2 linked regions of the Cellulophaga sp. L1A9 genome follow. Each later gene encodes a partner of the first gene's protein in a complex. Links are inferred from orthologs where the notes say so. Each region holds a gene or a part of one and is shown in the gene's direction. Other genes may lie near its edges. The genes, in order: dnaG and dnaB.

The links.
Region 2: the proteins of dnaG (region 1) and dnaB are in contact, whole or in part, in a crystal structure (PDB 2R6A), measured with the Geobacillus stearothermophilus proteins. The link is inferred for Cellulophaga sp. L1A9 from one-to-one orthologs. Residues at the interface, in WP_049624496.1 of Geobacillus stearothermophilus: Lys456, Leu457, Leu458, Pro459, Ala460, Asn463, Ala464, Leu467, Leu535, Leu536, Ile537, Ala538, Gln544, Glu545, Asp548, Tyr549, His552; in WP_033016901.1 of Geobacillus stearothermophilus: Ser13, Glu15, Ala16, Gln18, Glu91, Leu92, Asp94, Ala95, Val96, Pro97, Thr98, Ala99, Ala100, Asn101, Tyr104, Tyr105, Ile108.

The regions. Positions count from the first base shown.
Region 1 is NZ_CP047027.1:2,704,685-2,718,443, forward strand. The notes cover bases 6,362-9,244. They hold dnaG (DNA primase), read left to right. Parts: upstream 6,362-6,751; coding sequence 6,752-8,737; downstream 8,738-9,244. Other genes in these bases: GQR94_RS11765 (hypothetical protein), read right to left, coding at 6,362-6,567; GQR94_RS11775 (response regulator transcription factor), read right to left, coding at 8,810-9,244. Outside these bases: 23S rRNA (adenine(2503)-C(2))-methyltransferase RlmN, read left to right, coding at 1-498; GQR94_RS11730 (Lipl32 family lipoprotein), read right to left, coding at 560-1,246; GQR94_RS11735 (polyprenyl synthetase family protein), read left to right, coding at 1,474-2,451; GQR94_RS11740 (RNA polymerase sigma factor), read left to right, coding at 2,570-3,133; GQR94_RS11745 (hypothetical protein), read left to right, coding at 3,120-3,896; GQR94_RS11750 (hypothetical protein), read left to right, coding at 4,009-5,094; GQR94_RS11755 (zinc-ribbon domain-containing protein), read right to left, coding at 5,126-5,371; GQR94_RS11760 (SIMPL domain-containing protein), read right to left, coding at 5,507-6,112; more of GQR94_RS11765, read right to left, coding at 6,145-6,361; more of GQR94_RS11775, read right to left, coding at 9,245-9,439; nadE (NAD(+) synthase), read right to left, coding at 9,612-10,400; gliding motility lipoprotein GldB, read left to right, coding at 10,494-11,459; gliding motility protein GldC, read left to right, coding at 11,459-11,794; GQR94_RS11795 (hypothetical protein), read right to left, coding at 11,797-11,961; GQR94_RS11800 (GTPase), read left to right, coding at 12,215-12,592; yihA (ribosome biogenesis GTP-binding protein YihA/YsxC), read right to left, coding at 12,599-13,225; GQR94_RS11810 (alpha/beta fold hydrolase), read right to left, coding at 13,243-13,759. UniProt on the Escherichia coli protein: RNA polymerase that catalyzes the synthesis of short RNA molecules used as primers for DNA polymerase during DNA replication.
Region 2 is NZ_CP047027.1:3,016,919-3,034,302, forward strand. The notes cover bases 7,502-10,485. They hold dnaB (replicative DNA helicase), read left to right. Parts: upstream 7,502-8,208; coding sequence 8,209-9,762; downstream 9,763-10,485. Other genes in these bases: GQR94_RS13170 (acetyl-CoA carboxylase carboxyltransferase subunit alpha), read left to right, coding at 7,502-8,041; GQR94_RS13180 (asparagine synthetase B), read left to right, coding at 9,866-10,485. Also shown: GQR94_RS13130 (shikimate kinase), read left to right, coding at 520-1,035; GQR94_RS13135 (phosphoribosyltransferase family protein), read right to left, coding at 1,027-1,524; GQR94_RS13140 (RNA-binding S4 domain-containing protein), read right to left, coding at 1,565-1,957; GQR94_RS13145 (FKBP-type peptidyl-prolyl cis-trans isomerase), read left to right, coding at 2,036-2,980; GQR94_RS13150 (outer membrane beta-barrel protein), read right to left, coding at 3,063-3,647; tRNA guanosine(34) transglycosylase Tgt, read left to right, coding at 3,887-5,017; GQR94_RS13160 (LptF/LptG family permease), read left to right, coding at 5,020-6,099; GQR94_RS13165 (DMT family transporter), read left to right, coding at 6,137-7,030; more of GQR94_RS13170, read left to right, coding at 7,088-7,501; more of GQR94_RS13180, read left to right, coding at 10,486-11,053; GQR94_RS13185 (CHAP domain-containing protein), read left to right, coding at 11,131-11,655; GQR94_RS13190 (hypothetical protein), read right to left, coding at 11,807-13,156; GQR94_RS13195 (TonB-dependent receptor domain-containing protein), read right to left, coding at 13,177-15,585; GQR94_RS13200 (L-dopachrome tautomerase-related protein), read right to left, coding at 15,878-16,948; fabF (beta-ketoacyl-ACP synthase II), read right to left, coding at 16,974-17,384. UniProt on the Escherichia coli protein: The main replicative DNA helicase, it participates in initiation and elongation during chromosome replication. Travels ahead of the DNA replisome, separating dsDNA into templates for DNA synthesis.

The DNA.
Region 1 (13,759 bases):
ACATCTCCCGAAGGATTAGGGGTGTCTCCGAAGCGTATTGTGGTTTCTACTTCAGGGGTGCCAAAAATGATTCGTAAAATGGCAGATGATGAGGTTAAATTTAAATTAGCGGTTTCATTGCATTCCGCTATTGATGAAATTAGAACTTCTATCATGCCGTTTAATGCTAATTTTACACTTACGGACTTAAGACAGTCGTTACAATATTGGTATGCAAAAACAAAAAGTAGAATTACTTACGAATATGTAATTTGGAAGGGGATTAATGACAGTCAGAAAGATGTTGATGCTTTGGTCGATTTTTGCAAGTTTGCGCCTTCTAAAGTAAATTTAATAGAATATAATCCTATAGATGATGGCGAATTTCAGCAAGCTTCAAATGCCGCTATTGATATGTATGTGAATACTTTAGAGCAGCATAATATTGCTGTTACAGTACGTAGATCTCGAGGAAAAGATATTGATGCCGCTTGCGGTCAATTAGCAAATAAATCATAAAAAAAGGGGGTTGTTTTAAAACAACCCCCTTTTTATTATTTAATACTTTAAACAATTTAAATTATTCTGCAATCTTAGCATTTAATTCTTCAATTGTTTTAGCCATTACTACTCCTGGTAATTTAATAGGGGCAGCAACTTCAGCCATAAATGTTCCTTTTACTTCACCTGTTTTGTACGTAGTAAAACCAACTCTGTATAATCCAGCGGTAATTGCTTTTGCAGGATTACTCATTTCACTTTTGTATCTTAAAAGTGAGTTGTAGCTGCTTCCACTTGGTTGCTTAGGCATCTCAGAACTATCGTCATTACTAGCTAAAGTAACCCAGTTAGCTGCTTTTGCACTGCTATCTGTAAGTCCGTCACTAGAAATAATATCAGAACGCTCTAAGGTAATATACGTGTCAAAGAAATCTTCAGAGCTTGCATTTTCAGTATACTCTTTTGATGCTGTAGCACCTTTAGTTTTTCCGTCTGTTGGCGAAACCATACGTACTCCTAATTCTGGAGCAGCTAAAGGAACCCATACATAGATGTAATAAAACTTTTTGTTGTCTTTAACTTCATCTTCATTGCCAGATTCAGCATATCCTAAATACGAAATGACATCGGTATAAGGAACTTTAATAGTTTTTGGCCCAACCTTTTTCTCAACAGAGCTACCGAATTTTTTTAATTTCTGAGCTTGTGTAGCACTTAAACCTCCAACTAATAAAATAGCTAACGATACAATAAATTTTTTCTTCATTTTAAAATGTTTAATTATTATTTCCTTTGGCAAATATAGAAGATAATACTCCCTATGCAACCCCCTAGTGTTAGTGAAAGTTTCACCCCTGATTTCAGGGGTGACGTTCTAAAATTCATTTCTGACTTATTTCTCTATAAATTAAAGCCGTGCAGATTAGCCTGCTTGTATTTTTTAGCTAATTTTACAAAGAACTAACCCAAACCCTAATTACAGGATTATTATTTGTGAAAGTTGTAGACCAAATAAAAGAACCCATTATAGAGGAAATGGAACTTTTTGAAAAGAAGTTCTATGAATCCATGACTTCTAAAGTTGCACTTCTAAATAGAATTACCCACTACATTGTTAATAGAAAAGGAAAGCAAATGCGACCAATGTTCGTCTTTCTTACCTCTAAATTGATTAATAATGGCGAGGTAAATGAAAGGACCTATCGTGGGGCTTCTGTTATTGAGCTGATCCATACTGCTACATTGGTACATGATGATGTGGTAGACGAAAGTAATAAACGCCGAGGGTTTTTCTCTATCAATGCACTTTGGAAGAATAAAATAGCGGTTTTGGTTGGGGATTACCTTCTGTCTAAAGGATTATTGCTCTCCATAGATAATGGTGATTTTGATTTGCTTAAAATTATTTCTGTAGCCGTACGTGAGATGAGCGAGGGAGAATTACTGCAAATAGAAAAAGCCCGTCGCTTAGATATTACCGAAGATATTTATTATGAAATTATCCGTCAGAAAACTGCAACCTTAATCGCGGCTTGCTGTAGTTTGGGGGCATGCTCTGTAAAACCCGATTCTGAAGAGGTTGAGGTTTTTAGGAAGTTTGGAGAATATTGTGGAATGGCTTTTCAAATAAAAGATGATTTGTTTGATTATGGGGATGCCGCTATCGGTAAACCTACTGGTATAGATATTAAAGAGCAAAAGATGACCCTTCCTTTAATCTATGTGTTAAATAACTGTTCTAAAAAGGACAAGAAGTGGGTCATTAACTCCATAAAGAACCACAACAAAGATAAAAAACGCGTAAAAGAGGTTATCAATTTTGTAAAAGATAACGGTGGACTTGATTATGCGGTAACAAAAATGATAGCGTTTAAAGATCAAGCACTAGCAATATTGGACACGTATCCAGATTCGGATTATAAAAATTCACTGCAACTCATGGTGAATTATGTAGTGGATAGAAAAATATAATATTTTTATTTAGCTGTAAATCAGTATTTTAGAATTTTTTTTCATTTTTTTTCAATTCCTAGGCAACCTTTTCCAAAGCTGTCTCGTCTATCTTTATAGAAACTAAAACTATAACACGTTGAAGATTATTTCTTTTTATACTAACGAAAAACTTCTGATTAAAAAAGCTGTAGCTGGAAACGCGCAAGCTCAGAAGCATATTTATGAGAAGAATGCGCCTAAAATGCTCAGTGTTTGTCGGCAATATGTTAAAGATTCTGCTTTTTCAGAGGATGTTATGGTGACTGGTTTTGTAAAAGTTTTTAAGTATTTAGACACTTTTAAATTTGAAGGTAGTTTTGAGGGTTGGATTCGTAGAATCATGATTCGAGAATCAATTACCTATTTACGTAAAAAACAATTTGTAGTGTTTGATGATGATGTTTTTGAGAGAAATACGACATCTCAAATTTCGTTCTCATCAGAAGTAGATGCAGAACAAATACAGCTACTAATTGATAAGCTTCCGGAAGGATACAAGATGGTTTTTGTGTTGTATGCGGTAGAAGGTTATAAACACAGCGAAATTGCGGAAATGTTGAATATTTCTGAAAGCACCTCAAAATCGCAATTATTTAAAGCAAGAAGAACGCTCCAAGAGCAAATGAAGGAACAAAAAATAGTAAGTTATGGCACCAATTAAATTTGAAGAACATATAAAAGAAAAGTTAGATGAGCGTATGATAACGCCATCTGCAAATGCTTGGGATAAAATTTCTGGACAGATAGCATCTGCTCCAGTAAAAAAATCAAAAGGTTTTGCTTGGTATGCTGTTGCAGCTTGCCTTATTGGGTTGCTAATTGCATCTTTTGTCTTTTTTATAGGCACAGAAAACAATGCAGTTCTTCCTGAAACGACTATTGTAAACACAAATAGCGATGAAAGGAAAGATCTTGAAGCGCCAATAGAACAATTTGCTTTACCGCCTGTAGCGAATAAAAGCAAGGAGAATTCTTTAAATGCAGTTGCTTTAGAAGAAGAAAAGGAAGCGGATGTATTAAAAAATGCGCTCCATAAGTCAACGACTACTGTTGTTGCTTCCGATCTTGAAATTGCAGAAACAGTATTGAAAGAAGATAACAGTATTAAAGAGGTTAATGAAAATGTTTTCAATAAAGATGAAATCATCAATTCAAAAATAAAAGATCTTGTAGCTCAGGTAGATGCTTTAGAATCCAATAATGCGGTAGTTTCCGATGCAGAGATAGATGCATTATTAAGAAAAGCAGAGCGTGAAATATTAGCGGATAAAATTTTTAAATCAACATCAAACAAGGTAGATGCAATGGCACTATTGGATGAAGCTGAAAATGAATTGGATACATCCTTTAGAGATCACTTGTTTGATACCTTAAAAGATGGCTTTTTTAAAGTAAGAACTGCAGTCGCAGATCGTAATAACTAAAAATCAACACCTATTTATAATATTATTTTTTCTTTTCTGATATCAGCTGTATTTAGAAAAGGAACAGGGAGGAGTTTGTTCATTAATTAATAATCAAAAAAATAATCATCACATGAAAATCACTATACTATATATCGCAATATTATACTTTGGTCTTTTGGCACAAAACGTGTTGGGGCAAGAAGACTATAAGAGCAAAGTTGTTTCCTTAAATCAGTTGAAATCAGAAATAACAGTACAGGAAAAACATGCCCTTAAGGTAGAAATTGCTTCGATTATGAAGCAGCTAGATGCTAAAGAAATTACAGAAATAGAAGCCCAGCAATTAAAAGAAGATGCGGCAAAAAAACGTGCTTTGAATATTGAAAATAGATTAAGTATTATAGATCATGAAATTGCGCTATTAGAACGTAATGGCGGTCAAGTATTGGCTTTAGACTCCTTAGGTACCAGTGGTTCTATGGTGGAAATTAATTGGGGTTCAAAGGATGATGGCGAAGACCGGTTGTTCGGTATCAACATAGATACGGATAAGAAAAAGTTAGATTTAAAATATGATAGACGTACCTATTCAGATTTTGTTATCGCTGTAGGTCTAAATAATGCTATTATTGAGGATCAATCTTTAGAAGATTCTCCATACAAAATAGGAGGGAGTCGTTTTTTTGAGATGGGTTGGCAATGGAGAACACGTGTATTTAAGAATAGCAATTTTATGCGCTTTAATTATGGATTTTCTTTCCAATTCAATGGGTTAAAAGCTAAGAATAATCAATATTTTGTGGTTAATGATGGGCAAACAACACTGGAGGATTTTCAGTACGATTTAGATAAGGCAAAACTACGGATGGATAATTTGGTATTCCCTATTCATTTTGAATTTGGTCCGTCTAAATTGACAAAAACGGATAAAACGATAAGATATGATGTGTACAAGAAATTCCGTTTCGGTATTGGGGGATATGGAGGTTTTAATTTGGGGACACGCCAAAAATTGAAATATGAAGTTGATGGGAAGAACGTAAAAGATAAATTAAAAAGAGATTATAATACCAGTAATTTAATTTATGGACTTAGTGCCTATGCAGGTTTTGGAAATACGCAGTTATATGTAAAGTATGATTTAAATCCTATTTTTAAAGATGCACTTGTAGATCAGCATAATATTTCCTTAGGACTTCGGTTTGATTTGGATTAAAACAAAAAAGCCAAGACTTAGTCTTGGCTTTTTAATTTAAATTAATTTCTTGCTGCATTTCTACTGAGAATTCATTTTCGTAATACACTCTTTTACAGTGCGAGCAAGCTATTGTTTTTGTGGTTGCTATCTTGAAAAGTTTAATCCAAAACAGATGAAAATAAGTGCTGCTTTCAGAAAAGTGTAGTGTGCTTCTCTGTTGACAGAAGGTACAAGAACTTGTTTTCAATTCTCTTTGAATTGTTTTTCCTGTTCTTGTTCCAAAAAATAGAATCATGCTTTAGTTTTAAACTCAAAGATAAAAAATAGCATACTATTTATTTTAAAAATAAGAAGAACCTTGCGCAAGTTTCCTAAAAACAATACCGGTAATAGTACGCAAGGTCTTCTCTACAAACAACCAACTAAAGGTTTATAGCAATTCAAAAGAAACCGAAATTTGGTAGTCTCTTTTTGAGAAATCAGCACCATAATAAAGTGACTCAGACATTTTATTTGAACTATTGTCGTGGATATATAATGCTTTACCCACTTTACGATTTATTTTCTTTGCGATAGCCTCTGCCTTTGCTTTAGCATTGTCATACGCTTCTTTTGCATACGTAGCGATCTCATCATCAGTTAAGGTGTACTCAAAGCTAGAATCAGATTGTGACACCCCAAATGCTTTTATAGAAATAAACTTCTCAAGCGTTTCTTTAGAGTTGGTTTCAAACTCAAAGTAAGTTCCTTCCTTTTCAAAGCGTAAGAGCTCATATGCAAACTTGTCTTCTTTCAATGCCTTAAGGTCAATACCGTGCTTTTTTAAAGCAGCGAAGTAGCTTTCTTTTAATTCTGGAAAAGTCATCCCAGGAGCATCGTAATACACGTTGTTTAAGCTAAGAATCATTTTAGCAATAAATGTAGGCTTAATGGTGTATGTTGTTGTTCCGTTAACACTTATACTTGGTGGGGTCGTTTGAGCCATTGCAGTCATAGTGAATAGTAAAATAAAGGTTTGAATAATATATTTTTTCATAGTGCTTTTATTTACAGCAGTTTATGCTGTTGTTAGACAGCGAAAAGAAAAGAGGCAACAATCATCCAAGCACCTACAATAAGGCCTAATACGCCTAATTTTCCTTGTTTCGGAGCAATTTTAGCACGTATTTTATCTGCTTTCTCTTTTGCATTTTCATTTTTAGAAAGGACGTATTTGTTTATCAATCCAAATCCTAACATGAACCCTAGTGCAGCAGAAACTATATTTCCTGCTAAGAAAGTAATCCACCATATTGGCGCTACTGTTAACCATCCAATATTTAATACAGCACTTATTATTCCCCAAATTCCCCAGAAACAGAATACCATTCCGATCCATGCTTGGTAAGGCTCAATTTTTTCTAATAATTCTTTAGCGTTTGGTTTTTTTGATAAGATTAAAGATGGTACTGCGATGATGCTTAATAATACGAGTGTAATTCCCCAGATCATAATGTTTAGTTTTAAAAAGATTAATTATTTATTTGTTATTATTTCTGGTACAAAGTTGCGGCAATTATGAAGGTTTTTTAACCCTATTGATAGCTAAAAAGTAACCCCTGAAAACAGTGATATGTTTGTTATCTTTGTGCTTTAACCAGTGTGTAAAAAGCATTGAAATAAACCCTACTGAAAATTGATATCAAAATCTACCATTGATAAAGTGTATGAAACTGCTCGTTTAGAGGAGGTAATTGGCGACTATGTACAATTAAAAAAATCAGGTTCTAACTTTAAAGGCTTGAGTCCTTTTACAGATGAAAGGTCACCTAGTTTCATGGTAAGTCCTGTAAAACAAATTTGGAAAGATTTTAGTAGTGGTAAAGGGGGTAATGTGGTTGCTTTTTTAATGGAGCATGAACATTTTACATATCCTGAAGCTATTAAGCACTTAGCAAAGAAGTACAATATAGAGATTGAGGAAACAGAGCAGAATGATGAGCAAAAAGAACAAGCCAATGAACGGGAAAGTATGTACTTGGTTTCGGAATATGCTCAAAAATACTTTACAGATATTCTATGGAACACAGAATTAGGTAAGGCAATTGGTCTTTCGTATTTTAAAGAAAGGGGTTTTACAGATGAAACTATAAAAAAATTCGCTTTAGGATATTGCTTGGATAATTGGGATTCTTTTACCAATGCGGCATTGGAGAAAGGTTATCAAGTAAAGTATTTATCGGGTACAGGGCTCACAATTGTAAAGGAAGATGCTGCTAACCCAGCGAATTCTAAGAAGTTTGATCGTTTTAAAGCGCGTGTCATGTTTCCTATTCAGTCTTTGAGCGGCCGTGTGTTAGGTTTTGGGGGACGTATTTTAACGAATGATAAAAAGGCTGCTAAATATTTAAATTCACCCGAGAGCGATATTTACCATAAGAGTAAAGTGTTGTATGGTATTTACCATGCAAAGCAAGCGATAGCGAAAGAAGATAATTGTTATTTGGTAGAAGGGTATACAGATGTAATACAGTTTCATCAACGAGGAATTGAGAATGTAGTGGCCTCTAGTGGGACAGCATTAACTCCAGAGCAAATTCGCTTGATAAATAGGCTGACAAAGAATATTACAGTCTTGTTTGATGGTGATGCGGCAGGATTACGAGCATCCTTACGTGGAATTGATTTAATTCTGGAGCAAGGGATGAATGTAAAAATCTGTTCGTTTCCAGAAGGAGAAGATCCAGATAGCTTTGCTAGAGCTAATACCCTTGAAGAGGTTCTGGAGTACCTGAAGACTAATTCAAAAGATTTTATACAGTTCAAAGCTTCTTTGTTGATAAAAGAAGCAGAGAGTGATCCTGTAAAGAGAGCGGATACTGTTCGTGATATCGTTAATAGTATTTCGAAAATCCCTGATCGCATCCAAAAAGAAATTTACATTCAAGAATGTGCTCAGATCATGAACATATCTGAATCTGTACTTTTTAACACCTTAGCTCAGATTGATAAAAAAGACGTTTCCGATTCCCATAAGAAAGTAAAGGAAGAACAAAAAGCGCAAGTCTTTAATGTTGTAAAGGATGAAGAGGTTGGACAGAAAGTGGATGTGCAATTTGAATTGGAGCGAAAAATTATTGAAATATTATTGCTCTACGGGAATTCTCCTCAAGAGTTTGAAGATCTTATTTTAAAAGAAAATGAAAAAGGAGATTTAGAGCTAGAGCCAGAAAAAATTGAATCAAAAGTCTATGAGAAAATATTTTTAGATCTTCAAGATGATGAAATAGAATTGAGTAATGAAAAGTTTAGAAATATCTATAGCAAGTTAATACAAGAACTTAACGAAAATGATAATTTCAGTATTAATACATTCATTGCTCCCTTAGATCAGGAAATGGTTTCTGAGATATCTTCCATTTTAATGGAGGAAGAAAAATACATGTTGCATGATTGGGCGCGTAAAGAGATTTATCCAAAGAAGAAAGAAGTTTCTATAGCGCAGTTAACCAATGAAACTATTTTAACACTACGTTGCTTTTTAATTAAACGCAGAATTAATGCCTTGCAAAGCGAAACAACGAAATTGGAGAATGATCATAGAGAAATCCTTGAGGAGATTATGAATTACATTCATTTAAATACATTGTTGAATAAGAAGTTAAATAGAGTTTTATCTTAAAAGGTACTTATTTGAAAATAAAAAAGCCTAGCAATGCTAGGCTTTTTTATGATATATAATGTGTTTTTAGAATTAATATAACTCCAAGGCTTTTGCTTGTTGTAATAAATCTACTAAGTTGTCTACATTAAGTTTACGCATTAAACGTGCTTTGTAGGTACTAACTGTTTTTTCGTTTAAGTTTAAGCCAATAGCAACATCTTTGTTACGTTTACCACTAGCTAACATTTTTAAAACTTCAACTTCTCTAGTAGATAGTTTTCTGAAAAATCTTCTTGGCTTTTTTGTGCCTTCGTCAAAAGCAAGTCTCTGTGCAAGTTCATTGGTAATGAACATATCGCCTTTGCTTACTTTTCTTACAGCAGAAATAATATAATCTAAATCAGCAGCTTTGGATAAGTAACCATATGCTCCTGCTCTAATAGTGCTAAGGGCGTAAACGTCTTCAGATTGACCACTATAAATAAGAACTTTTACATCAGGATACTCAGCTTTAATTCTTCTTAAAGTGGCAATACCGTTAATTTCGGGTATGTCCATCTCTAACATGACTACATCTGGGCTTATTCTTTCTAAATTTTCAAACAATTCTGTTGTCGTTGAGACATCTGCAATAACCTCAAAATCCGATGCTGTATCTAATACAAACTTAATTCCCGCTCTTACAACTGGATGGTTATCAGCAATTAATACTTTGATCATGTTCCTTATTTTTTATTGATATTCAACTTATTACACGTAAAAGCCAATAATTTCTGACATGCAATGTAAAGTTTATTTATCTGATTTCTAGTGTAAATTTGATATTTTTTTATGAAACTACCCTATTTTTTCAGGTTTTTTCGTTTTATTCACTTGATTATAAGGTGAGTGGTTATTTTAATGCATTTGGAATCTTACAAACTGGGATGGGGAGCATTTTGTGCTTGTTTGCAGTATTAAATCTCTTATAGATGGTAATAACCTCTTTTTTTCTACCAGTAAAATCATCTACAGTTTTACCTTTTTCTATCATTTCCATAGCCCATTCTAACTCAGGGTATGATGCTCCAATTTGATCTTCGTCCGTACGGTCATCACCCCACAAGCCGTCAGTAGGGGCTGCGTTGATTATTTCTTCGTTTACTCCTAAAGCTCTGGCAATTTCCCAAACTTCTGTTTTTAGCAAATCAGCAATCGGACTCAAATCTACTCCGCCATCTCCGTACTTGGTGTAAAATCCTACACCGAAGTCTTCCACCTTATTTCCAGTGCCTGCAACCAAATATGCTTCTAAGGCCGCAAAATAGTATAAACTGGTCATTCTAAGTCTGGCGCGCGTATTTGCTAAAGACATAAACCGCTCTTCTTCATTTTCAACAGTTGGCATCGCGGCAACTAAACTATCAAATACAGGAGTAAGGTTTATTTCTTTTCTATGTACAGTATTAAAATTCTCTTGTAACCATGATATATGACGTGATGCTCTTCCTACTTGATTTTCAGCTTGGTGAATAGGCATTTCTAAACAAAGTAAGTCTAGCCCTGTTTTTGCACATAAGGTAGATGTTATAGCGGAGTCTATTCCGCCAGATATTCCTATGACAAATCCTTTCATATTAGCCTTTGTTGCATAATCTTTTAACCAATCTACGATGTGACTTATTACTTTTTCCGTTTGCATTGCGCTATTTTTTTAAGTTGAAAACAATTAACTTTGCTTCGTAAAAATAAAACCTAAGTACTAATAAATAAAACTTAATAGAAATTACTTTATATGAAGAAGTTAATTTTTGCTCTTTTAATAGTTATATCATTCTTTTTTTACAATTGTGAGGAAGAAGATAAGGTAGCTCAAGAGATTGATAAAATATCGGTGGATGTTCAAGTAGATCGTTTTGATCAGGAGTTTGCGAAAACAACAGTAGAAAACCTGGGGGCAACCAAAGCTAAATATCCTTATTTATTTCCGCAGCAATATGCAGATAGTGTTTGGATGTTAAAATTGCAGGATACGATTCAAATAGAATTAAATACAGAAGTAGAAAAAGTATTTCCAAACTTTGATACGGAAACAGAAGAGTTAACACGCTTTTTTCAACATGTAAAGTATTATTTTCCAAAGTTTCCAATTCCAAGAGTGGTTACCTTAACTTCAGATGTTAGTTATGGTAGTAGGGTTATTTTAGCAGATACGCTGTTGTTAATTGGGTTGGATAACTATTTAGGCAAGGAACATAAATTTTATAAAGGCTTTCAGAATTATATTTCAAACGGACTAGATAAGCAATATATTATCAGTGATGTAGCTTCAGAGTTTAGTGCCACAGTAATGCCGCGTCAGATAGGAAGAACTTTTTTAGATCAATTGGTGTATTACGGTAAAGAATTGTACTTAAAAGATAAGTTATTGCCTTTTAAGTCAGAAGCGCAACGTATTGGGTATTCTCAAGAGCAATTAGAATGGGCAGAAGCTAATGAAGAGCAAATTTGGCGTTATTTTGTGGAGCGAGAACTCCTGTATAGTACGGAAAAACAATTGCAACCAAGATTTATAGAACCGGCTCCATTTTCAAAATTTCAATTAGAGTTAGATAATGAATCACCTGGTCGTATAGGACAGTATATGGGGTGGCAAATAGTGCGTGCGTTCATGGCAAATAATGATATAACCTTACAGCAATTACTAACCATACCTACAGAAGAAATTTTTAATAAATCAAATTACAAACCTAGAAAATAATGGCAGAATTACATACATCAGAAATAACTTTACGCGTAGGTTTAGATGAAAACAGGGTGCCTGAAACGCTTAATTGGTCTGCTCAAGATGGCGGTATTGAAAATGAAGAAGTAAAGGCAATGTTATTATCTGTTTGGGATAGTAAAAATCAAGAGTCGCTTAAAATAGATTTATGGACAAAAGATATGCCTGTAGATGAAATGAAAACATTTTTTCATCAAACCTTAGTTTCTTTGTCTGATACTTTTATGAAAGCTACTCAGGATGAGAAAATGACGGCAACCATGAAAGATTTTTGCGACTATTTTGCAGAAAAATTAGAGCTTAAAAAATAAGATCATTTAAATAGTTCAATAGTATAGTTTAATAATTCCTGGCCACCGGCATCTCCGTGACCAGGAATTATTAGTTTTAAATCAGGATACTTTTGTTTCATCTTCGGTATCGTGTTACTCCATTCTTTAAGATTAATATCACCATGATTCCTTTTGGTGTCATTCAAGTTTTTTAGCGTACAGCTACCAAAAAAAGCATTGCTTCACTAGGTAAGTAATTTTTTATAATCATTGTTTTCAATATAAGTAATGTATTGAAGGTGTTTTTCGGTAGTTGTATTATTTTTAACGTTTCAGAGCTGTAAGCAATAATTTATTTTTGAGACTTAAGTACAGTAATAAAGATTGTGAAAATAATATATAGTCTAGTTTTTTCATAATGAAATGTATTGTTGGGCTACAGATAAATGTTGTTGAAGTATGGAAAAGGTAAGTGTAGAAAAGTTGATTTTTGTTTATAATGCAAATTCAGGAACACACAATGCGGTATTAGATACAGCGCACAAAATTTTTAGTCCAAGTACCTATGAATGTAGCTTGTGTGATATCACCTTTGGTATTTTTACAGAAAACAAGGTTTGGAGAAAATTTAGAGCACAATCAACTACGCCAATGGAGTTTCTTCACAGAGATGAGTTTTTGAAGATGTACAGTTCTAAATTTGGCAAAAAATATACATTTCCAATTGTTCTTGCAGAGACCGATGAGGATTTTGAAGTGGTTGTGACCACTGAGAAAATGAATTCACTGAAAAACGTTGAAAGTTTAATGAGTGAAGTTTTGGCTACTTTAAATTAAGGGTGATTAGATGAAATCTGCCCAGTTGTCTTTTTTGAAATTTTCATTCATAAGATCTATATAATCAAGAACTTCATCCTGTCCAATATTTTTTGAAGCAGAAGTAATAAAGTAATTTGGCGCCTCTACCCACATGCTTTCTAGTAAATGGTCAATATAGGTTTGAACGTTTTTCTGAATTACGTTTGGTTTCAATTTATCCGCCTTTGTGAAAACAATGGAAAACGGAATCTGGTTTTCACCCATCCATTCTAAAAATTCTAGATCTACTTTTTGTGGTTCATGGCGAATGTCTACGAGCACAAAAGCAGAAACTAATTGCTTGCGTTCTCTAAAATAATCAGTAATATATCTCTGGAATGTTTTTTTATCTCTTTTGGATACTCTTGCATACCCATACCCAGGCAAATCTACCAGGTACCAACTATCATTGATTTTAAAATGATTGATTAGCTGTGTTTTTCCAGGCCTACCTGATGTTTTTGCTAAGCTCTTTTTGTCGGTTAGCATGTTTATTAATGAAGATTTTCCTACGTTAGACCTTCCTATAAAAGCATATTCAGGAATAGCTTCTTTAGGACAGTTGGTCACATTGGAATTGCTCATTACAAACTCGGCAGACTTTACTTTCATGGAGTATTTTTTTTCTCTTAGAATTTTCGGGCTTTTAGCCAAGCTTCTAATAGGGTATTAAATTCATCAGGGTGTTCCATCATTGCTGCATGGCCACACTTGTCAATCCAGAATAAATCTGAATCAGGTAATAATTTATGAAAATCAACAGCTACATCAGGAGGTGTAACATTGTCATTTCTACCCCAAATAATACACGTAGGTGTTGTCATTTTAGGTAAATCTTTTGCCATATTGTGGCGTATTGCACTTTTTGCAATAGCCAAGGTTTTTACAAGCTTTATTCGGTCATTAACAGTCGCAAAAACTTCATCGACAATTTCTGGCGTAGCAACCGCAGGATCATAAAAAACATCTTGGGCTTTTTTCTTTATAAATTCATAATCACCTCTTCTTGGGTAGCCATCTCCCATTGCACTTTCATACAATCCAGAGCTTCCTGTTATGATTAAGGCTTTTACGTTTTTTGGGTATAATTTTGTGTGTAATAAACCAATATGCCCACCCAAAGAATTTCCTAAAAGAATAACATCT
Region 2 (17,384 bases), 310 kb from region 1 along the record:
ATAAATGCAAAAAGCCTTTCAAATCTATGATTCAAAAGGCTTTTCTGTGACCGGGCTGGGGCTCGAACCCAGGACCCTCTCCTTAAAAGGGAGATGCTCTACCAACTGAGCTACCAGGTCATTATTTCAATGATTTGCTGTAGAGAAATATTCCCTGTTTGCGGGTGCAAATATACAACCTTTAGTCACATATCCAAGCAAGAAAAGTCCTTATATATTTAGAAAAGGATTAAACGATACTGAAGATGCTATAAATGCAAAAAGCCTTTCAAATCTATGATTCAAAAGGCTTTTCTGTGACCGGGCTGGGGCTCGAACCCAGGACCCTCTCCTTAAAAGGGAGATGCTCTACCAACTGAGCTACCAGGTCATTATTTCAATGATTTGCTATAGAGAAATATTCCCTGTTTGCGGGTGCAAATATACAACCTTTAGTCACATATCCAAGCCTATTTTGAAAAAAAATTATTTTTTTTTGAAATCACTTTATTTTGGTTCAATTTTACACAAAATAAGAAAATGAAAATAGTACTTATCGGTTACATGGGAAGTGGAAAAACAACAATTGGAAAATTGCTTTCTAAGAAATTGAATATCAATTTTATAGACCTGGATGAACATATCGAATCTAAATTAAATACAAGCGTTTCAGATATTTTTAAAGACCGTGGAGAGATCTATTTTCGGAAAATGGAGCATAAATATGTTCAAGAACTAATGGAAGAAAAAAAATCATTTATTTTATCTACAGGGGGAGGAACACCTTGTTATGCGAATAATTTAGCATTAATTCAAACGCATACAAAACAGGATTTTTACCTAAAATTATCAATTCCTAGTTTAGTAAAACGTTTAATAAATGAAAAAGAAAGCCGACCATTAGTTCAAAACATCGCAGAAAATGATTTGCCAGAGTTTATAGGGAAGCATTTATTTGAAAGAAATAATTTTTACCTGCAAGCCAATACTATCATTGTTTGTGATAATAAAAACCCTGAAGAAATTGTAGCTGAAATTATGCAGCAATTAAAGTAAGTACACCTTGTCGCTATTGGTTTTAAATTCTACTTGTATTTGCTCGTGTAAAGAAGTTGATAGCGATATTCCTTTATAATCTGCCTTGACAGGGTATTTTTTATGGTTTCTATTGACGAGTACTGCTGTTTTTAACTGTTTTAGAGGAACACGTAAAAAATGATGAACACCATAAATAAGTGTAGTGCCTGAGTTTAATACATCGTCAACCAAAACAATAGATTTGTTGGCATAATCTTCTTCTTTTATAGAAGTAGAGACACCGGATTGTAAAGGATTTTTTTTATCCATACTAACCTTGCAAATGTTTATTTCAGAAGAAGTAATAGCTCTTAGTACTTTTGCAATCTTTTTAGCGAAATTTAAACCGCCACCTTCTATTCCTGCAATGATGATTTCTTTTTCATCAACATTAGCTTCATAGATCTGGTATGCAATTCTATTAATTTTGTATTGTATTTCTTTGTGTGATAAAATTTGATGTTGCATTCGGTTTAAGTTTTCATATCAAAGATAAAGAAACCCTTCTTTATTCTTCACTATTTTTAGTTTCAGAAGAATCATCAATATAATCTTCAATGTCTCTTCTGTCTTTTTTAGTAGGTCTGCCGGTTCCTTTCTTTCTATAATAATCTTTAGAGAACTTTAGCAGTTCATTATTTTCAAATGCAGAAGCAGGTGTGGTGTCTTTCCTGTAAATATCAACCAGTTTAGCGGCAACTCTGTTTGGAGGAATATCTAGAACCGTCAATTCATAGTTGATCTGATTTTTACGCACAATAATTTTATCCATCGGTAAAACATCCTTTGATGGTTTCGCGGTAGCGCCATTGAGCTTTACATGTCCTTTTTTACAGGACTCTGTTCCAATATTTCTTGTTTTAAAATATCTAATACACCATAGGTATTTATCTATACGCATAAACAGTTATAATTCTTTCTTAATCTTTTCTACAAAAATAGGGGAAAATTGTATCTTGCGACACTTAAAATTAAATGGATGAATATCAAAAGCATATTTTATTTTTTAGCAATTACTTTACTTTTCATTTCTTGTAATAAAGATGATGACGATATTGTAGTTGTTCCTCCAACAGATCTTAGCGAGATAATAGTAGATGACGAAGCAGCGCTTCAAGCGTATTTTTCAAGTCATTTTTACAACTACGAAGATTTTGAAAGCCCAGCGGAAGATTTTGATTATCAAATTGTGTTTGATACCATTTCAGGAGATAATAGTGATAAGATTTCATTATTAAATAGTGACGGTTTTGGCTTTAAAACAATTAAAGTTAAATCTGAAAATGTTGGTATTACAGATGGCGATGAAGAAATAGATCACAAATTATATTACTTAGTAGCTAGAGAAGGTATAGGTGCTGCAACAACTTTTGCCGACTCAACCTATGTGAGGTACCAAGGCGAATTGTTGGACGGAACTATTTTTGATTCTTCAGCAGCTCCAATTTGGTTTAGTTTGCCTTCATTGGTAACAGGCTTTGCGCAAGGTATTACGGAATTTAAAGGTGGTGGGCCAGGTAGTATAAATGAAGATGGTACTGTAAATATTGAGGATTATGGTATTGGTGTTATTTTTATGCCTTCTGCTCTTGCATACTATTCAGCGACGCAAACAAATATTCCGGCATATTCTCCTATACTTTTTAAAATAGATTTATTTGCAGTCAATCAAGCAGATCATGATAATGACGGTATTCCTTCTTATTTAGAGGATGTAGACGGAGATGGTAGATTGAATAATGATAATACAGATGAAGAAGATGAAGCAGATGTATTTACATTTATCCCTAATTATTTAGATGCAGATGATGATGGTGATAATACGCCAACTAGTGAAGAGATAGATATTGTAAATGGGGAAGTAGTTTTTAGAGATACTGATAATGACGGTATTCCAGATCACTTAGATCCAGATACAAAATAAAATAAAATAGATTAAATTAAAAAACCTGAAAGCTACGTGTAGCTTTCAGGTTTTTTTATGCGTTCCTATTTCTTTTGGAGTCTTAGATTTTTAAAGATAAACTCAGAATTAATTGATCTGGTCTAGTATCTATTCTATCTACACTTAATAGGTTATTATTGTTAATAGCAGTTATTTCATTTTCAGAAAAACCGCGTTCGTAACGTAAATCAATACCCAACTTACCAAGATTAACCCCAGCTCCTATATTAAGACCTACAGTGAAATCATTCTTAACATCACCAAAGGTAATGCCATCATAATCTGTATCTAGTATGTACTGTAATGATGGACCTGCAAATACGGTCAAGGGGCCAATAACATTAAAACCGATTAATAGTGGAGCATCTAATTTAGACATGTCCAAACTATTATTCTCATAATCAGATTTTGTTTTGGTATAGACTAATTCTGGTCTAAAGTAAATTTGCTCTCCAAATTTCCCAAAAATACCCACATGGTATCCAACATTGCCATCTGGACTCTTGTATGCATCTTCTGCAGAATCAAAATAATCGCCATTGGCGCCATAGTTTAGCCCTGCTTTAATTCCAAAACCAGGCTCTGTTTGTGCCATTGCAATACCGCCTATTAAGGCCAATACTGCTGTTAAAATTGTTTTTCTCATGTTTTCTATAGTTTAAAAACAAGAATAGTATCAATAATAATACCAATTCAAGTTTGTTCTCATCACCTTCAACGATATGCAAGAGGCTTTATTGTTTTTGAAATTATAAGACCTTGTTAAATTTTTAAATGCTTAATTTTAGTAGATTCTGATTTTACGTTCAATAATTTCAACTTTATTTTTTTCTTAAGTAATATCCTTGTCGAGTTAACTATATTTGCGCTAATTTAATAGACGATTTGAAATTTACACTAAAGCATACCGATCCACATAGTAAAGCTAGAGCAGGAGAAATGATCACTGATCATGGAAAGATTGAAACGCCAATTTTTATGCCTGTAGGTACTGTTGCCTCTGTAAAAGGAGTGCATCAGAAAGAGCTTAAAGAAGAAATAAACCCAGATATCATCCTAGGGAATACCTATCATTTATACTTGCGTCCTAAAACTCAAATTTTAGAAAAAGCAGGTGGACTCCATAAGTTTATGGGCTGGGATAGAAATATTTTAACAGATAGTGGTGGGTATCAAGTGTATTCTTTATCTGCTAATAGAAAAATTAAAGAGGAAGGCGTAAAGTTTAAATCACATATTGATGGTTCGTACCATACCTTCACTCCAGAGAGTGTGATGGAGGTTCAGCGAATCATTGGAGCAGATATTATTATGGCATTTGACGAGTGTACGCCATATCCATGCGATTATAAATACGCACAACGTTCCATGCATATGACGCACCGTTGGTTAGAGCGTTGTATTAATCATTTAGAGAAAGTACCGTACAAGTATGATTACAGTCAATCTTTTTTTCCGATTGTACAAGGATCAACCTATAAAGATTTAAGACGTCAATCTGCAGAATATATTGCGGGAGTAGGAGCAGAAGGCAATGCAATTGGAGGTTTGTCAGTAGGAGAGCCGGCAGATGAAATGTATGCCATGACCGAAGTGGTTTGTGAAATACTTCCAGAAGATAAACCTAGATATTTAATGGGGGTAGGTACGCCTATAAATATTTTAGAAAATATAGCTTTAGGTATTGATATGTTCGATTGTGTAATGCCAACGCGTAATGCGAGAAATGGAATGTTATTTACAGCACACGGGACCATTAATATCAAGAATAAGAAATGGGAGGATGATTTTTCTCCGGTGGATGAAATGGCAATAACGTTTGTAGATACAGAATATTCAAAAGCATATTTACGTCATTTATTTGCGGCCAATGAATATTTAGGAAAACAAATAGCTACCATCCATAACTTAGGTTTTTATTTGTGGTTAACTCGTGAGGCAAGAAAACATATCTTAGCAGGCGATTTTACAGAATGGAAAAACAAAATGGTAAAACAAATGGATAAAAGATTGTAACCTTGACCATTTTAGATAGATACATATTAAAGCGTTATTTAGTAACATTTTCAGTAATGTTACTATTGTTTATCCCAATTGGGATAATGGTTCACTTATCTGAGCAGTATAATAAAATGCAAGATAATGACGCACCATTAGACGAAATATTAATGTACTTAGGTAATTTTTCTATTTATATAGGAAGTATGTTGTTGCCTATTTTTCTATTTCTTTCCGTTATTTTTTTCACTTCAAAATTAGCAAGTAATACAGAGATTGTAGCGATGCTAAGTTCCGGTATTTCCTATGGCCGTTTTCTAAGGCCTTATCTTATTGGTGCTGTGATTGTGGCTATATTCATGCTTTTAATGGGAATGTTTATTGTGCCAAATGCTAGTAAAGGCTTCAATGAATTTAAGTTCAAATACCTTAAAAAAGGAAAACAAGACCGAGTCACTGAAAATATCTTCAACCAACTAAATGCTAAGGATTTTATTTATGTAAGTAGGTTTGATCCCGCTAGAGATATAGGTTATAATTTTTCTATGGAGCATTTTAATAAGGATAATGTACTAGAATACAAACTGTCTGCAGCAAATATTAGGTGGATCCCTGCAGATTCTATTTACAGACTTACGTCGTATGTGAAGAGAACATTAAATGGAGATACTGAAATTTTAGAAACAAAGAGGAGATTAGATACCGTGTTTCCTTTTAAAATAAACGATTTAACACCGGTGTCTTACGTAGCGGAGACAAAAAATTTATTTGAATTAAATACGTTTATAGCTAATGAGAAGCGTAAGGGGGCATCTAATATCAATATCTATATATTGGTTAAATATAAGCGATGGGCTATGCCTATAACCGCATTTATATTAACGCTTATTGCTGTAGCAGTGTCTTCTCAAAAACGTAGAGGTGGTATGGGCGTAAATTTAGCTTTTGGTATTTTAGTAGCCTTTGTTTATATATTTTTCGATCGTGTCTTTGGGACTTTAGCGGAACAATCAGGTTTTTCACCCTTGTTAGCGGTAATTGTGCCCAATGTATTATTTGGTTTTCTAGCATTCTATTTATTGCAAAAAGCCAAAAGATAATTTAGTAAAATAATCCCCTTTCTATTACATTAGCGCAATGACAGATAGGCTTAAGAATTACCTTCATTTACATTTTATTATTTTTATCTGGGGGTTTACAGCAGTCCTAGGAAAGCTAATAACTATTGATGCTTTGCCTTTGGTGTGGTATAGAATGGGAATAGCAGTGCTACTCATTGCTGTATTTATTGCAGTAAATAAATTTTCTTTAAAAATTCCGATAAAACAGATTGCCATTATGGCTGCTGTTGGGGTTGTCATTGCTTTACACTGGTTAACATTCTTTAAATCGATAAAAGTATCCAACGTTTCTATCGCATTGGCTACCCTGTCTACTGGAGCGTTATTTACGGCAATCATAGAGCCGTTTATATATAAACGGAAGATGATCTGGTATGAGATCGTTTTTGGTGTGGTGGTAATGGTAGGGCTGTATATTATTTTTAATGTAGAAACACAGTATGTAGAGGGGATAGTTTTAGCATTAATATCAGCACTATTAGCCGCTATTTTTTCCATTGCAAATGGTAAATTAATTCAGGCACATAGGCCTAGTGTAATCTCTTTTTATGAGCTAACGGCAGGGGTGTTGTTTATTACCGTTTATTTAGCCATACGTGGCGATTTTGATGCTGGTTTTTTTCAAGTTTCTAAAAATGATTGGATCTATTTATTTATTCTTGCCTCTATCTGTACTGCCTACGCATTTATTGCTTCAGTACGGGTTATGAAGGTGTTAACGCCTTATACCGTAATGCTTACCGTAAATTTGGAGCCTGTGTACGGGATTTTTTTAGCGTTTATATTTTTAGGTGATAGTGAAAAAATGAATCCACTATTTTATTTCGGAGCACTACTGATTTTAAGCACAGTAGTAGCAAATGGATTAATAAAAAATAAAGGAAAATTAAAAAAACGGAATAGGAGTTAGGCATACCTATTTAATGTTTTATATTTGTCAACTATTATAATTTAAACAGGAATACTCATGGAATATTTAGATTTTGAACTTCCCATAAAGGAACTAGAAGAACAATTAGATAAGTGCATGATTATTGGTGAAGAGAGTGATGTAGATGTTACAGAAACCTGTAAACAAATAGAAAAGAAGCTTTTTGATACCCGTAAGGATATATATAAAAATCTAACTGCTTGGCAGCGTGTACAATTGTCAAGGCACCCAAATAGACCTTATACACTGGATTACATTAATGCCATCTGTGGAGAAACTTTTTTAGAGCTTCATGGAGATCGTAATGTTAAGGATGATAAGGCAATGATTGGGGGTCTAGGTAAAATTGGAGACCAAAGCTTTATGTTTATTGGACAGCAAAAGGGATACAATACTAAAACCCGTCAATACCGGAATTTTGGTATGGCAAACCCGGAAGGTTATCGCAAAGCTTTACGTTTAATGAAATCTGCAGAGAAATTTAATGTTCCTGTAGTATGTTTTATCGATACTCCTGGTGCATACCCCGGTATTGAGGCAGAAGAGCGTGGACAAGGAGAAGCCATTGCGCGTAATATTCTGGAAATGACACGCCTTAAAGTTCCAATTATCGTTGTGATTATTGGAGAAGGAGCCTCTGGTGGTGCTTTAGGCATTGGTGTAGGCGATAAGGTTTTAATGCTAGAGAATACATGGTACTCGGTAATTTCGCCAGAATCTTGTTCTTCTATTTTATGGAGAAGCTGGGAATATAAAGAAATTGCAGCCGAAGCATTGAAGCTTACCGCTACAGATATGAAAAAGTTAAAAATAATCGATGAAATTGTAAGAGAACCAGTAGGAGGTGCTCATAGTTACAGAGATAAAACTTTCGAAATTGTAAAAAACAAAATTTTAACAAATTTTGAAGAGCTTAAAAAGTTATCACCAAAAGATTTAGTAAATAAAAGGATGGACAAGTACGCCAATATGGGTGTATTTAATGGTTAATTCCTGATTTATCATACAATTATAAAATCTGAAGATATAATTCTTCAGATTTTTTTTGTTGTCAACACAAAAACGTAACTTATTAACATATAAATTGTTAATGAACTGTTGACATCCAAAATCCAATTTTAAAGTTAACCTAAGGTTAATTACATACTTTCGTAATTATGGAGAAACCGAGTCCGATAGTAGGTCACAAAGTAGACAAGTCTAATTTAATAAGCTTAGAGCGTGGGAAAATTCCGCCTCAAGCAATTGATTTAGAGGAGGTTGTGATAGGGGCAATGATGATTGATAAGAAAGGTATCGATGAGGTTATTGATATTCTTCACCCTGAAGTTTTTTATAAAGATGCGCACCGATTTATCTATGAAGCGATCTTTAAGTTGTTTGAAACCTCTGAACCAGTCGATTTATTAACCGTTTCTTCGCAATTAAAGAAGGATGGTAAATTAGAAGCTGCTGGCGGAGATTTTTACTTGATAAAATTGACTCAAAAAGTGGCTTCATCTGCACATATTGAGTTCCATGCACGTATTATTCTACAAAAATATATTCAGCGTAGTCTAATTAAAATTTCAAATGAAATTATTCAAGCTGCTTATGATGAAGCAACGGATGTATTTGATTTATTAGATACGGCAGAATCTAAATTATATGATGTTACCCAAGGGAATTTAAAACGTTCTGCAGAAACTGCTCAGAATTTGGTAATTCAAGCAAAAAAGAGAATTGAAGAAATTGCAAATAAAGAAGGCCTTAGTGGTGTGCCTTCAGGTTTTGATAAAGTAGATAAACTAACTTCTGGATGGCAGCCGAGTGATTTAATTATTATTGCAGCACGTCCTGGTATGGGTAAAACAGCTTTAACTTTGTCTATGGCAAGAAACATGGCTGTTAATTCTAATATTCCTGTAGCCTTCTTTTCTCTGGAGATGTCTTCCGTACAGTTAATTACGCGTTTAATTTCTTCTGAAACAGGTTTGTCTTCAGAAAAACTGCGTACAGGTAAATTAGAGAAGCACGAATGGGAGCAATTAAATGTAAAAGTAAAGACGCTTGAAAAAGCACCTTTGTTTATTGATGATACGCCCTCGCTTTCCATCTTCGATTTAAGGGCTAAAGCAAGACGTTTGGCATCCCAACATGGCATCCGAATGATCATGATAGATTATTTGCAATTAATGACCGCTGGGGGAAGCCAGAAAGGTGGTGGTAACCGTGAACAGGAGATCTCTACGATTTCTCGTAACTTAAAAGCATTAGCAAAAGAATTAAGTGTACCTGTAATTGCACTATCGCAGCTTTCTCGTGCGGTAGAAACAAGAGGGGGTACTAAAAGACCATTACTTTCTGACCTCAGGGAATCTGGTGCAATTGAACAAGATGCAGATATTGTATCTTTTATCTATAGACCAGAATACTATAAGATTGATGAATGGGATGATGACGAACGCTCACCAACTGCTGGTCAAGGAGAATTTATTGTAGCAAAACACAGGAATGGTGGTTTAGAGAATATTAGGTTAAAGTTTATTGGTAATCAAGGTAAATTTGATAATTTAGATGACTTTGATTCTCCTTTTGAGTTTCAATCTAAGATGAATGATGGAGAAGAAAATCCATTTGCCACTAAAAACCTTCCAAATGCAGATCAAGCTTTTGGAAGTTCTATGAATGAAACACCGCCAGATTTTGATGATAGTGATGTCCCTTTCTAAATTTAAAATTATTACATTTAAAAATAATATAAAGAGGATGCTTTTAATAGGCATTCTCTTTCTTTTTTCTACATCAATGTTTGCCTCTGCAATCCTAATTCCTATGGATGCAGAATCACAGAAAAATCATTTAAAAGCATACGGAATTACCTATTGGATTTTAGCGAAGCAACAAAAGGTACAATGGCTTTTGAATTATAGAGGAGGTTCTTTTTTATTGCCAGATGGTGAGGCTATCCGCAAAGAATGCCAGATTCGTGGTGTTTCTTTTGAGGTCATATCTGATAATGATGCGAATGCAATTCTAGAAGAAATTTCTAGTCCATCTAAAAATCAAGAAGCAGTCATTTTAGAGAAAGCACCAAAGATTGCCGTATACACTCCTAGTGGAACATTACCATGGGATGATGCAGTAACCATGGTATTAACATATGCTGAAATTCCGTACGAAACAGTATATGATGAAGAGGTTTTAGAAGATGGCTTAGTATTGTATGATTGGTTGCATCTGCATCATGAAGATTTTACAGGACAATATGGTAAATTTTATGCGGCGTACAAAGCTGCGCCATGGTATTTGCAAAGTAAAAAAGATGCAGAAGCATTGGCTTCAAAACTGGGGTATAGCAAGGTATCTGAAGAAAAAAGAGCCGTATCTTTAAAGATTAGAAAATATGTGATTGGAGGCGGATTCATGTTTGCGATGTGCTCGGCAACAGATAGTTTTGATATCGCTTTGTCTGCCTCAGAGGATGTAGATATTTGCGAGGCTATGTTTGATGGTGATCCGTCGGATGCAAATTATCAGTCTAAATTAAATTATGAAAAAACCTTTGCGTTTAAAGACTTTACTTTAGAACGTAATCCATTGGTCTATGAGTTTTCATCTATAGATATGACCACGAAGAGAAATATTAATAAAGAGAGTGATTATTTTTCTTTAATGGATTTTTCAGCAAAATGGGATCCTATACCTACAATGCTTTGTCAGAACCATACAAGTTTGGTGAAAGGATTTATGGGGCAAACTACTTCTTTTGAACGTTCAGAGGTGAAGCCAACTGTTCTTGTATTAGGAGAGAATAAAGTAAATGGCGAAGCCCGCTATATTCATGGAATTAAGGGAAAAGGATTTTTTACATTTTACGGAGGTCATGATCCAGAAGATTATCAGCACAGAGTAGGAGACCCTAAAACAGAATTAGAGTTACATCCTTCTTCTCCCGGTTACCGGCTAATCTTAAATAACGTGTTATTTCCTGCAGCTAAAAAGAAGAAACAAAAAACTTAAAAACACCACATAAGACATTGAAAAAGCGAATGGTACTGATACTTGGAATACTGATTATATTTACGATCGGTTTTTTTGTGTCAAGGAAAATTAACCTGAACTCTAATTTTGAAGTTGGACAAAAAATTGACGATTTAAATGGTGTAGTTGTTTACTATAATGGAGGTGTGGGTAATGTAGCTGGCCGTGAAGTAACCGAAGATGGGTATAATCTAGGTTTAAAATATCAATGTGTAGAATTTGTAAAAAGATACTATTATCAAGCATTAAATCATAAAATGCCGGATAGTTATGGCAATGCAAAAGATTTCTTCAGTAAAACCTTAGAGGATGGTGGCTTAAATATTAATCGTAACCTTAATCAATTTACAAACCCAAGCAGTTCTAAGCCTAAAGTAAATGATTTAGTAGTGTATTCTGGAACCTTATTTAACAAATACGGGCATGTAGCTATTATTTCAAAAGTAACAGAACACGAGATTGAAATTATCCAACAGAATCCAGGCCCTTTTGGACAATCCAGAGAAACGTATGACCTTCTTCATGAAGAAGATAAATGGGGTATTGATAATGATCGTATACTCGGGTGGTTACGAAAATAAATGCTATTTTAATTCTATGTTATCATTTTATAGTAGCGCATTTAATATAAAAAACCGCTATCAAAACTATTGTTCTGTTAGCGGTTTTTTTTGTTAGTGGCATCTATTATATAGCTCAACTAATGTTTAAATTCATGGAGATAAACTTAACTTAGAACGTCCCAATAAGGTGACTTCCTTCAGCATTAACTAATTCAGCACCTTTAGTTACCTCACCAGTTGCTGTATCTATAACATAAATATTTCCATTTTGACCTACTGGAGCTTGAGTTATGTAAATATCCGTACCATCAACAACAAAACCTTGGTATTGAAATAAGTAGAAATCGGCGTCATAAGGAATGGCATCAATTTTTGTGGCCATTTTTGTATTTAAATCAGCAAGAGCAAAAAATCCTTGGGCACCAGCAACACCTTCTTGAGATGCGTCATGACGGTAAGCAATAACGGCTTTTCCATTGGCAGCAGGTTTCCAGGCAAGAATGTAGGCACCTTCGATACCTAAGGCATCATCCAAATTAAATACATAAGAATCGTCATATTGGTTATCTGCATCAATCTTTAAAATGTGAGAACCTTCAGGATCACTTTGGTTCGCTTGGTACACACTTCCATTATAAAGAAAGGCATTAATACTTCGGTAACCATTTGTATTTCCATATCCTACAGTAGAAGTAATTACAGATGGGTTTAATAAAGATGGGTAATCTAGTACAATGGTTTTAGAACCTAATATTTCATAATCACTATCACTCTCTGTAGTTGCTGGGTCTAATTTGCTTAAACGAGCTCCAATATATAATTTATCTCCAGCCTCATTTAATACAGGCATATCTATTCTTGAAATATAGTATCCTAAGGCCTCTTCTTCCGGACTCAAAGCAACACTGTGTTCTTGAAATTCATTAATTAATGAATTTTCCAGATCTAGGGTTACTACACCAATAGTTGCATTTGTACGTGTGTATTTTTCATTTTCATCAAATTCATTTTCTGTAGAAACATAAACAGCAGCTCCTGTTTTATCACCATCATATAACTTAATCCATCTTGGAGCTGTTCCAACATAGGGAGCAATACTTATTTCAGTTCCTGTTTGGGTAAAAACCTGTCCACCTTCTACCATGTACTTGGTGTAGTTTCCACCGGTATCGCCGGCATAACTTATGTTGAATATGGTAGAACCGTCTTCAGACGATTGTAAACGAGCCGTTCTGTTGGAAGGAGCAATAAATCCATTGTCAAAAACATTAATTGATGTATTTGGGTCTTTAGCATCTTCACTACGTACGGAATAAATTAATGTGCCACCATTTCCATCGCCAGGATTATCACCCATTCGTGCTCCTGCAACTGTAATCCATCTAGATTCAGCTCCAGTCTCAGGAGTTGTTTCTGTTTCTGGATCTACAGAATTGTCGTCATCACTACAAGAACTCATGAAGCCAATGGTTAATAAAATTGTAGCTAAAGTTTTAAAATTTAAAAGATTATGTTTCATTTTTAGGTCTGTTTTTATGATTATAATTTATCTAGTGTGTAATTTATTTTCAAGTAAAAAGCTCTTCCTGGTTTTTGAACGGATAGGTTGTCATATACAGGTTTGTCAACTATATTTTTGATATCAAAACTCACTACAAATTTGTTACCTGGAAAAGCGTAGCTAAGACCAAGGTCTTGGACCACTTGTTGCGGTACTTTAAAAAAATCATCTCCAACGGTATTTGATCCTTGTGATACCAAGTATGAAAACTCATCCGTAAAGTATAGGGTGTAGAAGAGGTTAAGGTTTGATTTTTGTTGTATGAAATTTTTGAATGAATAGCGTAAACTCCCATTCATAGTGAAAAACGGAGTGTTGGGAATATCAAATGCTGTTCCGGCGGTTGTTTCTGTGGTTAAATCAAACCGAGAGATATTGAAATTAAAGCCTAGATTGTTATTGTAACTATAATTCAATTGAGCATCAATTCCCTTAGATTTTGCATTTCCTTGGTTTACATATACAATTAATTCATCATCAACATTAAGAGATGTTTCAATAGGCAAACCAATTCTATCTTTAATATTTCTCGTAAATAGATTTGTAGCTATAGTAAACTCGTGTTTTTTTATTTTAAAGCTTCCAAAGCGAAAACCTAGATTGTAATTGTTACTTATTTCTGGTCGTATATTTGGGTTGGCAACTACATTATCACCATCATTCCCAAAAACTTCTGTTTCATCAGGTAACCGAATGGCTTTTTCTGCAGAAGCTAATAGTGTTATGTTAGGAGCGATGGCATAAGACGATGCGAAACCATAGCCTTGGTAGGCGTTAATACTAGTTATAGTTTCATCAACTACCCTATCATTACCATCTTCATCGGCTTCAATTTCGGGATCAATACTAATTGTTTTTTGCTGGTAGTGTTTACCAAATACACTTGCTTTTAGCTGGTCATCAAGGGCAGTTAATTCATACGTTAAAGAGAAGATGTTTTTATGTAAATCTCTTGTTCCTATAAAGGTGTTTTCTAAAACAGATTGTAGGGCATCACTGTCTTCCCTGTCTATACCGCTATACACATGATTCAATAAGACTTTGTGATGGTCTGTAATACTATACGATAATCCAGTTCTGATGGCAGCTACTTTTCTTTTTATTTTTGATAAAGTGGGGCCACCCTCTTGTTGTGAACCCCAAGTATATTGATATTCATTCCCTCTAAAATCTATTGCTCGTTCTCCAGCCCAACTATATGCCCAGGCTACGGTATCATTTACCGCACGGTTTCTTTTTCCGTACAATCCATTTATAGTTAGTGCTAATCCTTTTGTAAATAGATTTTTCTTTTGGTAGCTTAGGTTTGCCAGAAGAGCATCTGATTCTAGAAATCTATCTTTATAGGGAGTAATGGTCATAAAAGCACCGTGTTGCACTTCTTTATAATCATCAGAACCTGTTAATCCTATAAAAAACTGATCGGCCCATGACACATTGGTATAACCAAAGTGCACCATTCCGCCTGTAGATCTATACGCATCATTAAACCTTCTAGCGGTGATAGGTGTTTGTACACCTCCAATACCGGTAACTAAAACACTTCTTCCAGATACTTTATAGTCATTATCAGAATGATTATGAAAAAATGAACCTTTTACAGTAAAACCTGATTTATCAAAACGATATACCCCATTGACGCTAGTCTGTAAAGTGTTGAAAGAACCATATGACGCTGATGCATTAAGGTGATTTTTAATTTCATCATGCAGTACTATATTGATGGCGCCACCTAAGGCGTCATCAGCCAAATGCCCAGGAACTACGCCTTTATAGACCTCAATGTTTTTAATCATGGAAGGCGGAATACTATTTAAATTAAAAGAAGAACCATAAGTGGAACTAGGAATACCATTTATAAAAATTCTTATGGAGCTACCCGATAATCCATTTAGACTGTAAGTTACATCAGAGCCTAAACCTCCATTTTGACGAATTTTTACTCCAACGGTAGTATTTAACAATTCGTTGGTCTGAATGTTTCGGATACTGGCTTCTTCTGTTTTGACAACGTTCACGGCATACCCTGCCGTTTCTAACTTTGTCTCTTTGCTTTGGCCGTTTACCACCACTTCACTCAGTTCATTAGTTTTTCTTGTGACAGTGGTGGTCATTGAAGTTTTTTCTTGAGTTATAGTAATAGAGACCGTCTTTTTATACGCTTCGATAGTAGAAATAAGAATGTCGTAAGTGCCATATTTTAGGTACTCTATTTCAAATTTTCCATCAAAATCGGTTATGGCACTGTAAGTTGTACCTACAACTTTGATGTGCGCATTGATTACGGGTGTATTATCCTCTAATAGAATTAGTCCAGATAGTTCCCCTGTTTGGGAAAACCCAAAATGACAAAATAAAAAAGTTAAAACAATAGTTGGTATGCGCATTTATTTAGACTAATTAAAAATAATAATGTAAAACTATTCATTTATTTAGACTAATTCCAAATAAAATCTAAAAATTTTTAACATTTAAAGATGTGTTTGGCTTCTTTTAATTTTAAGTTGCTTTAAATAAGATGTTTATGGTGGAGTAGTGGACGTAATTTTTTGCTACGAATAACGAGTCTTGATGTTTTTTTTTGAGCGTAATAAAAAAGCCATTAAAATAAATCTTAATAGATTATTTTAATGGCTTAGTAGATTTAAAATCTCTAAAAAATTCAAGTAATACGAGCTGCTATTTCTCTGGTAAATCTACTCGGTTTACTGTAAATTCCATCTCAGATATGTCTGCTGTAACTTCATTTATTCTAGAATTGGTGTAATATAATTGGTTGTTGTAAATGCTAAAGGTATCAGCCCATTTTACCTTATCACCTTCAACTAGAATATGTATGCTCCCATCTGTCTTGCGATACATGATTTTATTATTTTCTAAATCGGCATAATATAGATTGCCATTTTCATCAAAAATCATCCCGTCAGGAGCAGATGTTTTAGCTTCTAAGGTAACCGCTTTTTCAAGATCAAGTTCATCCTCAAAAACTAATGCTTGCGTTGGTATGCTATATAAGCTATACCCGGTAAGGGCGTGGTAATATAATTTGTCATTTTTTGTATCTAAAGCTATGCCATCAGAATTTACGGTGTTTGTCCATTTACCATTGGCGAAATTTAAAAAACTTTGCTCTGCTGCTGTAGAGGTATGGTCATCTAAAACTCTACGAAACGTTTCTGTTTTTAAGTCTAAGATGACAAGACCAGAATTTCCGGAATCTGTAAAATAGATTTTATTATTCTTTTTGTCTACGCGTAAATCATTGATATAGGAATTAGGATGATATGCCGATTCACTTAAAACATAAGTATGTTCTAATGCATTTGTGTTTAGGTTAAAAACAAATACTCGAGGAGCATCCAGTACTTCTTGAAAAAGCGGACTTCTAGTGTCCAAAATATATACTTTATCTTCAAAGGCAACTACAGATTGCACGCCAATAAATTTTTGCGCTTCTACCTTATCCCCAATCTCCCAAGAGTTCCATTCTTTATTAGGAAACGGGGTTTCAATACCTTTACTTAATTCTACCACTGAATTTGTGACCCCTTTTCTCCATCTCGGAAAATTCACAAAAATTCGCCCCGTATCGCTCAAAGTAACACCTGTAACCTGCTGTCCTGTAAACGAAGCTACTGCTGTAATCTCTGGAGTTTTAGTTGTACTTGATATTTCCTTTGGTTCCTTTGTGCTTTGCTTACAAGAAACGAAGAGTAGAGCGGCTAAAAATGGATAAAGAATGGGTTTCATTGTCTTGATTTTAATTTGTGATTAATTATATTTTCTTAAAAATTGTAGTCGCATTGTGACCACCAAATCCAAAGGTATTACTCATGGCTATGGTAACATTATGGGGGATAGCTTCCTTCATTACAATTGGCATACCTGCGGGAATTTCAGGATCTAATGTTGTTGTATTAATGGTAGGAGGTATAATATTGTGCTGTATAGCTTTTATTGCTAATATAGCTTCTATTGCACCAGCAGCACCAAGTAAATGTCCCGTCATAGATTTTGTGGCACTTATTTTAAGGGTATCAAAACTATTGTTGAAGGTAGTCGCTACAGCTTTAACCTCGCTAATATCTCCAACAGGAGTAGAGGTTGCATGCGTATTTAAGTAATTAACAGCATCAGGGTTTATGTTAGCCTCCTCCATTGCCAGTTGCATGGCTTTAATAGCTCC